DNA from 3 places in the Methylobacterium phyllosphaerae genome. Region 2 is predicted to be linked to each of the others. Evidence: predicted binding sites of a transcription regulator. Region 2 holds the regulator's gene; each other region holds the start of a gene.
What was found. The regulator LexA, encoded in region 2, represses DNA repair genes until DNA is damaged. The targets are predictions, from matches to a motif close to TGTTCNNNNTGTGTTCNG.
Positions count from the first base shown of each region.

Region 1: MCBMB27_RS21375 (ATP-dependent helicase) is a predicted target of LexA. The motif match lies at 1,839-1,856, and genes of this name have one in related genera.
Region 3: recA (recombinase RecA) is a predicted target of LexA. The motif match lies at 2,129-2,146, and genes of this name have one in related genera.

Region 1 covers NZ_CP015367.1:4,691,989-4,695,260, reverse strand. The annotation lists gene MCBMB27_RS21380 (AsmA family protein) at 1-1,367, opposite strand, end outside; gene MCBMB27_RS21375 (ATP-dependent helicase) at 1,867-3,272, shown strand, end outside.
Region 2 covers NZ_CP015367.1:1,737,809-1,741,080, reverse strand. The annotation lists gene MCBMB27_RS07675 (ComEC/Rec2 family competence protein) at 1-812, shown strand, start outside; gene lexA (transcriptional repressor LexA) at 806-1,543, opposite strand; gene MCBMB27_RS07665 (hypothetical protein) at 1,794-2,240, shown strand; gene MCBMB27_RS07660 (hypothetical protein) at 2,259-2,474, opposite strand; gene MCBMB27_RS07655 (NRAMP family divalent metal transporter) at 2,555-3,272, shown strand, end outside.
Region 3 covers NZ_CP015367.1:1,968,997-1,972,268, forward strand. The annotation lists gene rpmC (50S ribosomal protein L29) at 1-216, shown strand; gene rpsQ (30S ribosomal protein S17) at 239-502, shown strand; gene recA (recombinase RecA) at 976-2,037, opposite strand; gene cckA (cell cycle histidine kinase CckA) at 2,364-3,272, opposite strand, start outside.

The DNA.
Region 1 (3,272 bases), 3.0 Mb from region 2:
CCGAGGCCGAGGCGCAGGTTGCGCAGGGACAGGCCGGTGGCGGCGGCCGACAGGTCGGCGGCGGCCTCGACCGTGCGCCCGTCGAGGAGCGCGACGAGGGGCCCCTCGGCGCCGAGGCGGCGCAGATAGCGGCCCAGCGCCTCCGAATCGGGGGCGGTGAGCGCTACCGGGCCGGTGAAGCGCAACGGGGCCGTCTCGACCTGCCCGCTCGCCGCGACGGTGGCGTCGGCCGGGCCCGTCACCGACAGGCGGCGCAGCAGCAGGCCGCCGGCCCGTTCCAGGGTGCCGGTGAGGGCGAGGTTCGACCAATCCTCGCCGCCGAGCACGGCGCTGCCCACCGTGAGGTCGAGATCGAGCATGGCCGGCAGGCTGCCGGCCGAGCGCGGCAGGCCGCGGCCGATCAGGTTCTGGCCCTCCGCCGAGGTCAGGAAGGCGTCGAGGTCGAGGCGGCGGGCCTCGAGGGTCAGGCCGCCGCGCCACTGGCGCAGATCGAGCCGGCCGGTGCCGCCGAACCGCAGGCTCCGGCCCCCGGGATCGATGGCGAGGTCGACGCCCTCGAACCGCACCTGCGTGCCCCGGGCCTTGAAGGTGCCGGCCAGCGAGAAGGGCAGGTAGGCGCCCGCGGCCTGGGTCGGCGGCCCGACGACGAGGCGCGCCGAGCCCTCGGCCTCGACCAGGGAGCCGCCGGCTTCGCTCGGCGCGAGGCCGAAGCGTGCATCCGCCTCGAAGCGCGGAGCCGCGTCGCCGCCGCCGGAGATCTTGGCGGCGAGGCGCCCGTCGGGTCCCGGCGTGCCACTCACCGCCCGGAACGGGATGCCGCCGCTCGTCCCCTCGACCCGCCAGGGGCCGACCAGGGCCGGCGCCTGCAGGTGCAGGTCCTGGACGTAGAGCTGGTCGGTCCGCCCGGTGGCGGGCACCTGCGTGGTGACCAGGAACTGCTGGATCTGCAGGTTCTCGATCGCGAGGTCGCGGTCGCGCAGGGCGCCACCGAAATCGGCCGGCAGCTTCAGGGCGTCGGGGCCGGCGACCGGGAGCTTGATCTCGGCCCGGCCGATCCGGGTCTCGGTGAAGCGGAACTCGCCCTTCAGGAGCGGCGCGAGGGCGATCTCGGCCTTGACGAACCGGGCGTCCAGGCTCGGCCGGTCCGGATCGGCGCCGAGATGCAGGCGGTCCACGCGCAGCCGCGGCGAGGGCAGCAGCCGGACCTCGATCCGGCCGTCGGTCCGGACCGGGACGCCGAGGGACCGGGCGAGCGCCCGGTCGACGAGCGCGCGATGGGCCTGCCAGTCGACGAAGGGCGGAACGGCGAGCGCCGCCACGAGAACCAGGATGACGGCGCACGCCAGCGCGGTCAGAAGATCACGCAATGGTCCTGTTCCGCACCATCTCTCCGCGAGGCCGCGCCATCACCGTGCCGCCATGCCCCGCGTGCCCCCGCGAGTCAGTTGTCACGGCCATAGCACGATAAGCCCCCGGGAGCGCCAGCGGCGATGCCACGGTCCGGAGCGGTGCGCGCGGCTGTCCGCGGCACCCCGGGCGAGGGGTTCCGGACCGGGCGCGGGTCCCCTCTCCCGTGCGGGAGAGGGACAGGGTGAGGGATGCGACTTCTCCGGAAGGACCTGGTCCCTCACCCCAACCCTCTCCCGCACGGGAGAGGGGGCTTGTCGCGCTCCGCCGCCGCTGTCGGCCCCCGATCACACAGGTGCCGATCCGCAGCCACCGGGGAGACGGCGGCGCCCCGTAGCCGGCCGCGGGCCCCGAAGGGCGCGGATCGTCCCAGCGCGGACAGCCGCGCTTCATGGCTCCGCGCCCCTCGGCGGCGCGAACGGCCTCGACGCCGTTCGCGATTTGGTCCAGGGATGCGGGATGCAGAACCGCCCGCAAGCGCAGCCCGCCGGGGACGGCGCGCCCGCCACGTCCATCACCGCCCGCGCCATGGGCGCCCTCCGCCGCGACGCCGCCGGCTATCTCGAGGGGCTCAATCCCGAGCAGCGCCGCGCCGTCGAGACCACGGAGGGCCCGATCCTCGTGCTGGCCGGCGCCGGCACCGGCAAGACCCGGGTGCTGACCACCCGCATCGCCCACCTGATCGCCACCGGGCGGGCGCGCCCCTTCGACATCCTGGCGGTTACCTTCACCAACAAGGCCGCCCGGGAGATGAAGCACCGGATCGGCACGCTGATCGGCCCCGCCGGCGAGGGCATGCCCTGGCTCGGCACCTTCCACGCCATCGGCACCAAGATCCTGCGCCGCCACGCCGAGCTGGTCGGGCTCAAATCCGACTTCACCATCCTCGGCACCGACGACCAGCTCCGGCTGATGAAGCAGGTGATCGCCGACCAGAACGTCGACGAGAAGCGCTGGCCGGCCCGGGCCCTGTCCCACGCCATCGACGGCTGGAAGAACCGCGGCCTCGGCCCCGAGCAGGTGCCCCCGGGCGAGGCTGCCTCGTTCGCCTTCGGAAAGGGCGGCGCGCTCTACACCGCCTACCAGGCCCGGCTCGCGACGCTGAACGCCGTCGATTTCGGCGATCTCCTGCTGCTCTGCCTCAAGCTCTGGCGGGAGAACCCCGACGTCCTGGCCAATTACCAGGACCGGTTCCGCTACATCCTGGTGGACGAGTACCAGGACACCAACGTCGCGCAGTACCTGTGGCTGCGCCTGCTGGCGCAACAGCGCAAGAACATCGCCTGCGTGGGCGACGACGACCAGTCGATCTACGGCTGGCGCGGCGCCGAGGTCGACAACATCCTGCGCTTCGAGCACGATTTCCCCGGCGCGGTGGTGGTGCGGCTGGAGCGCAACTACCGCTCCACCGGCCATATCCTCGCCGCCGCCTCGGGGCTGATCGCCAAGAACGAGAGCCGCCTCGGCAAGACCCTGCGCACCGATGACGAGCCGGGCGAGCGCGTCACCGTCACGGGCGCCTGGGATTCCGAGGAGGAGGCGCGGATGCTCGCCGAATCGATCGAATCCCTCCAGGTGAAGCAGCATCCCCTGTCGGAGATCGCCGTGCTGGTGCGGATTTCCGCGCAGATGCGCGAGATCGAGGATCGGTTCGTCCAGCTCGGCCTGCCCTATCGGGTCATCGGCGGCCCGCGCTTCTACGAGCGCGCCGAGATCCGCGACGCCCTGGCGTATCTGCGCGCCACCGTGAACGTCAGCGACGACCTCGCCTTCGAGCGGATCGTGAACACGCCCAAGCGCGGCCTGGGCGACGCCACCCTGCAGCAGCTCCACACCTACGGCCGCGCCAACCGGCTGCCCCTGCG
Region 2 (3,272 bases):
ACCGCCCGATCTGGTGGCTGATGGGTCAGGCGGTGGGGGGCATGCTCGCCGTCTCCCAGTGGATCGCCGGGTTCGAGCGGGCCATCGTGGTCGTGCCGGCCTTCGGCACCGCGGCGCTGTTCCTGCTGACCGCGGGCCTGCTGCTCGCGACGTTACCGGCCTCCCGCCTGCGCTGGCTCGCCGTGCCGCCGATCCTGCTTGGACTCGTCGTCGCGGCCCGACCCGACCGCTACGACCTCTATGTCGATCGGCAGGGCGCGGGAGCCGCGGTGCGGGGGCCGGACGGACGGCTTGCGGCCCTCGGCAGTCCGTCCGGCTTCGTCCTCGAACAATGGCTGAAGGCGGACGGCGACGGACGGGGAGCCGGGGGACTGATCGTCCGATCGGGCGGCGGCCGCTGTGACCGGCTCGGATGCACCGCGCGCCTGCCGGACGGACGGGCGGTCGCCCTGGTCCGGGACCGGCGGGCCTTCCCGGAGGATTGCGCCCGCGCCGCGGTGCTGATCACGGGCCTCGTGGCCCCTCCGACCTGCACCAGCCCCCTGGTGATCGACCGGCGCGTCCTGTCCGCCCAGGGCGCCGTCGCCCTCAGGTCCGAAGGCGAGAGCTTCGTCGCCCATCACGCCCGGGCCGATGGCCGCGCCGTGCCCTGGCGACCACGCTCGGGACACGGGTCGGTGCCGCCACAACCGGTCACCGCGCCCTCCGCGGAGGCCCGCGCCTCTGACGACGGGGCGACAACGCCTCCGGAAACCGATGCGTCGGGCGGGGACCTCGCCCCCGGCGACGCGCCGGCCGAGCCGCTTCAGTAGCGGCGGACGAGGCTGACGAGGCGGCCCTGGATCCGGACCCGGTCGGGCCCGAGGACACGCGTCTCGTAGGCCGGGTTGGCGGCCTCCAGGGCGATCGAGGAGCCGCGGCGGCGCAGACGCTTGAGCGTCGCCTCCTCGTCGTCGATCAGCGCCACGATGATGTCGCCGGTATTGGCCGTGTCCTGCTTGCGGATCACCACGAGGTCGCCGTCGAGGATGCCGGCCTCGACCATCGAGTCGCCGCGCACCTCCAGGGCGTAGTGCTCGCCGCCGGCCACGAAGTCCGGCGACAGGGTGATGGCATGGCTCTGGTTCTGGATCGCCGAGACCGGCGTACCGGCGGCGATCCGGCCCATCACCGGGATCGAAATGGCACGACCGGCGTCGTCGATCATCCGTGTGCTGGCCGGGGCCGGCGGATGCTTGGACTTGCCGCCCTCGACCACGCTCGGGGTGAAACGGCGCGGCTCGGCCGGGGCCGAAGATGGGGCCGAAGATGGGGCCGTCTGGCTCAGGCTCTCGGGGATGCGGATCACCTCGATGGCGCGCGCCCGATTCGGCAGGCGCCGGAGGAAGCCGCGCTCCTCCAGGGCCGTGATCAGCCGGTGGATGCCGGATTTCGACTTGAGGTCGAGGGCATCCTTCATCTCGTCGAAGGACGGCGGGACGCCGCATTCCTGCATCCGGCTCTGGATGAAACGCAGGAGGTCCAGCTGCTTGCGCGTGAGCATCGAAGGGGGACTCGCGGCTTGGCAGACCGCCCCGTGACGGTCTCTGAAACAAATCACGAACAGGTTAAACGTTCCGCAAGTGTTCCGCAAGGGCGGCACCGCTACGCTTGGCGCGTCGCTCCGCGCTCGCGGGAGCAAGGTCGAGAAACGCATTGACGGCGCAAGCGGAGCCGTTTCAATGCACCGCGGCGCCCCGCCGGGAAGGCGGCGGATCCGGGCCGCGGGCTGGGACCCTCTTGGGATGACGAGGATGCGACGACCCGCAGCTCTGCTGCCCCTCGGCCTCGCCGCCCTCGGCCTCGCCGGCTGCACCACCGGGTTCTCCTACATCTCGCGGAACTACGTGGCGCTCACCCCCCAGGTGGTGACGATCGGCTGCAAGGAGCCCTACGAGGTCTACGACAACCGGCAGATGCGCCGGATGCTGATCGTCTCGAACGCCCTGCGCGAATATACCGGCTGCAACCTGAGCGAGGCCCGGATCGATCCGGAGCCGGACGCCACCCGGGTGAAGCGCTTCCGCACCGCCGCCCGGGCCTATCTCGACGAGACCGTGCGCGAGGATTGCCGGATCACCGGCGAGACCGTGTTCGATCCGCTGAAGACCGAGTTCGCCTACGCCTGCGACACGCCGATCGAGAAGCGCGGCACCGTGGTCCCCCGCCTGCCGGGCCGCAATCCCGGTCTCGCCCGCTGACCGACCGGCGGCGCGCGGTCAGGCGCCCGGCTTCGGGAAGGTCCGTTCCGCCGCGTCGCCGGCGGCGGCGAGCAGGGCGCGGGCGAAGGCCCGGGCTTCCGCCCGGTCGAGAACGATCGCGGCGGTGACCGGCGCGCCGCCGAGGTCGGCCAGGGCGAGTTCCAGGCGCACCCCGTCGGGCACGGCGGTCGCCTGCAGGCTCCAGCCGGAGCCCCGATCCGTGCTCTCCGCCATCACATGTTCCTCCCGCCTGCCCCGGGAAAACGCCGCAGGCGCCCGCCGGAACCGCCCGTGCGCGGGACTGTTCCCGAGCCGTGCCCAGCGCTTCCCTGCCTCGCCTGTCCGCTTACCTCAAGGCCGCAGGCCCCGGACTCGTGGTGATGCTGGCCGATACGGATGTCGGAAGCCTCATCACGGCGGCCCAGAGCGGGGCGCGCTGGGGCTATTCGCTCCTGCTCCTCCAGATCCTGCTGGTGCCGATCCTGTACGTCGTCCAGGAGCTGACGGTGCGGCTCGGGACCGCCACCGGACGCGGCCACGGCGCGCTGATCCGGGAGCGCTACGGGCCGGCCTGGGCCTGGATCTCGTACGGCGGCCTCGTGGTCGCCGGCATCGGCGCCATCGTCACGGAATTCTCCGGCATCGCCGGCATCGGGGACCTGTTCGGGGTGCCGCGGCTCGTGAGCCTCGGCCTGCCGGCCTGCCTGCTCCTGGGGCTCGTCTTCACCGGGAGCTACCGGCGCGTCGAGGTCGTGGCGATCGTGGTCGGCCTGTTCGAGCTGGTCTTCGTCGGGCTCGCCGTCGCGGCGCGGCCGAACCTGCCCGAGATCGTCGCCTCCTTCGGGCACATGCCGCTGGGCGACGGCCAGTTCCGGGTGCTGATCGCGGCCAATATCGGCGCGGTGATCATGCCGTGGATGATCTTCTACCAGCAGTCGGCGATCGTCGATAAGGGCCTGGGCTGGGAGCACGCGCGGCGCTCGCGGCTCGACACACTCGTGGGTGCGGTGGTCTCGCAATGCGTGATGGGCG
Region 3 (3,272 bases), 230 kb from region 2:
GTGAAGTCGACCCAGAGAGTGTCTGATCTCAAGGCCCTGTCGCCGGATCAGCTGAATGACGAGTTGATCAACCTCAAGAAGGAGCAGTTCAACCTGCGCTTCCAGGGGGCCACCGGCCAGCTCGAGAACGTCGCCCGCGTCCGTGAGGTCCGTCGCGACATCGCCCGTGTCCGGACGCTGCAGCGCGCGAAGACGCTGCAGGCGGCCAAGAGCTGATACGGGCCGCTAGGAGAACACCATGCCGAAGCGCATCCTGCAGGGCACCGTCGTTAGCGACAAGGGTGAGAAGACCATCGTGGTCAAGGTGGAGCGCCGCTTCACCCACCCGGTGATGAAGAAGACCGTCCGTCGCTCGAAGAACTACCACGCGCACGACGAGGCGAATGTCGCCAAGGTCGGGCAGACGGTGTTCATCGAGGAGTGCCGTCCCTTCTCGAAGACCAAGACCTGGAAGCTGGTCGAGGGCGATGCCGCCCAGGCCGAGGCCGGCGAGGCCGCCTGATCCTGGGATCCCGGCGGCTGCGGTCTCCGCATCCGCCTGATCCCGGTCCGCGACGCTGTGGGATGGCCCCCGAGACGGGTCCATTCCTGGGTCGCGGCATGACCGGTTCGACGAACGCCCGGACGCAATTCGACTCGCAAGAGCCGGATTCGTGCCGGGCTTCGTCGTTTCGGCATCCTGCGATCTGAATGCGTGTGCAGGCGCCGACGTGAAGCGCGGAGGTCTCTGTCGGGACCGCCGCTCGCCGCGGTGGCGTCGCATACGGGTTGGGGGCGTGCCTGTTTGGTGGTGCCCCAACTCTGCGTCGAGGATCTCTGAGGCCGCGGCCGAGTCTGGACGTCCGCTTCTTTCGTATTCCGCTATCGATCGGTGCCTTGGGCCCAAAACAATACCCCATGGCGATCCTGCGATCGCCATGGGGCTCGGTCTCAAGGGATCGGGCGCCGGACTTGGTCCACCGCCCGGTCTTCGGATCAGGCTTCGCCCTCGTCGAGATCGTCGGCGGTCGGGGTCGCGTTTTCCAGGATCTTCTCGGCGACCAAGCCGGAATTCTGCCGGATGGAGCCCTCGATTTCGGCGGCGATCTTCGGGTTGTCGCGCAGGAAGCCCTTCGCGTTCTCGCGGCCCTGGCCGAGGCGCTGGCTGTTATACGAGAACCAGGCGCCTGACTTCTCGACGATGCCAGCCTTCACGCCGAGGTCGATCAGCTCACCGACCTTCGACACGCCCTCGCCGAACATGATGTCGAACTCGACCTGCTTGAACGGCGGCGCGACCTTGTTCTTCACCACCTTGACGCGGACCTGGTTGCCGATCGCCTCGTCGCGATCCTTCAGGGTCGAGATGCGGCGGATGTCGAGGCGCACCGAGGCGTAGAACTTCAGGGCGTTGCCGCCCGTGGTGGTCTCGGGGCTGCCGTACATCACGCCGATCTTCATCCGGATCTGGTTGATGAAGATGACCATGCAGTTCGAGCGTGAGATCGAGCCGGTCAACTTGCGCAGGGCCTGGCTCATCAAACGGGCCTGAAGGCCCGGCTGGCTCTCGCCCATCTCGCCCTCGATCTCGGCGCGCGGGGTCAGCGCGGCCACCGAGTCGACCACCAGCACGTCGATGGCGCCGGAGCGCACCAGCGTGTCGGTGATCTCCAGGGCCTGCTCGCCCGTATCGGGCTGCGAGATCAGCAGGTCGTCGAGGTTGACGCCGAGCTTGCGGGCATAGACCGGATCGAGGGCGTGCTCGGCATCCACGAAGGCGCAGACGCCGCCCTTCTTCTGGGCCTCCGCGATGGTGTGGAGCGCCAGCGTCGTCTTGCCGGACGATTCGGGGCCGTAGATCTCGATCACCCGGCCGCGCGGGAGGCCGCCGACGCCGAGGGCGATGTCGAGGCCCAGCGATCCGGTCGAGACGGTCTCGACCTCCTGAACCTTGTCGTTCTTGCCGAGCCGCATGATCGAGCCCTTGCCGAAGGCGCGCTCGATCTGAGCCAGGGCGGCGTCAATGGCCTTGGACTTGTCCTTGTCCACGGGGGGCATGTCGACCACTTTCAATGCGGGCTGGGCCATCTGGCGGGCTCCTTATGAAGGGGTTGGACGCAGTTCACAACGCGCGTCCCCACCGCCTTCATGTACCTGTTTTGTTCTATTTCGACAAGGGCGGTACCGTGGGTTGTGCATAGCCTGCCGGCGCCACCGATGCGGTTCAGGGCGAACCGCGGCCTCCGGCGCACCGATCCGTCGGGGGCATGCCCGGGATCCGGTGCCGCACTCCGTTCAGGGTCTGAACACGGTGGGCGGCATCGGATGCCGGATTTCGCAGGGAAGGGCCGGGACGCTGCCATCGACAACGCCATCGACGCCGTTCAATCGGCCATCGTCTTCTTCACGGTCTCGACGAGCTGCTTCAGACTGAAGGGCTTCGGCAGGAAGTTGAAGGTCTCCCCCTCCGGCAGGTTCTTGCGGAAGGCGTCCTCGGCGTAGCCGGAGACGAAGATCACCTTTAGGTCGGGCTGATGCTTGCGCACCTCCCGCAGCAGGGTCGGGCCGTCCATCTCGGGCATGACGACGTCGGAGACGACGAGGTCGATCGGCTGGGTGCCCTCGCGGACGATCGCCAGGGCCTCGAGGCCGGAGGCCGCCTCCAGGACCGTGTAGCCGCGGGCCGAGAGGGCGCGGCTGTTGACCGCCCGGACGGGATCCTCGTCCTCCACGAGCAGGATGGTGCCCTGCCCCGTATGATCCGCGGCGGGCTTGCGCGGCGCCGGCTTGTCGGCCGTGGCCGGAGCCGGTGCACTCCGCGGTGCGCCGGCATCGCCCGGCTCGGCAGCCGGCCGCGGCGACCCGGAGACCGGCGCGAGCGGCTCCGCGCGCGGGAGCGCCGGCACCGCAGCCGGGGTCGGAACCTCCTCCGGTTCGGCCACGGGCACATGCCGCGGCAGGTAGATGCGGAAGGCGGTCCCCTCCCCGATCGTCGACTGCACGTCGATGGTGCCGCCCGATTGCTTGACGATGCCGAACACCGTCGACAGGCCGAGTCCGGTGCCCTTGCCGATCTCCTTGGTGGTGAAGAACGGCTCGAAGATCTTCTCCATCAGCTCGGGGGGGATGCCCTGGCCGGTGTCGCGCACCTCGATCAGCACGTGGTCGCCGGCCGGTGCCCCGCCGCGTCCCTCCGCATCGGAGGCCGCCCCCGGATCCAAGACGTTCTCCGTCCGGATCATCAGCTTGCCGCCCTCCGGCATGGCGTCGCGGGCGTTGACCGCGAGATTGAC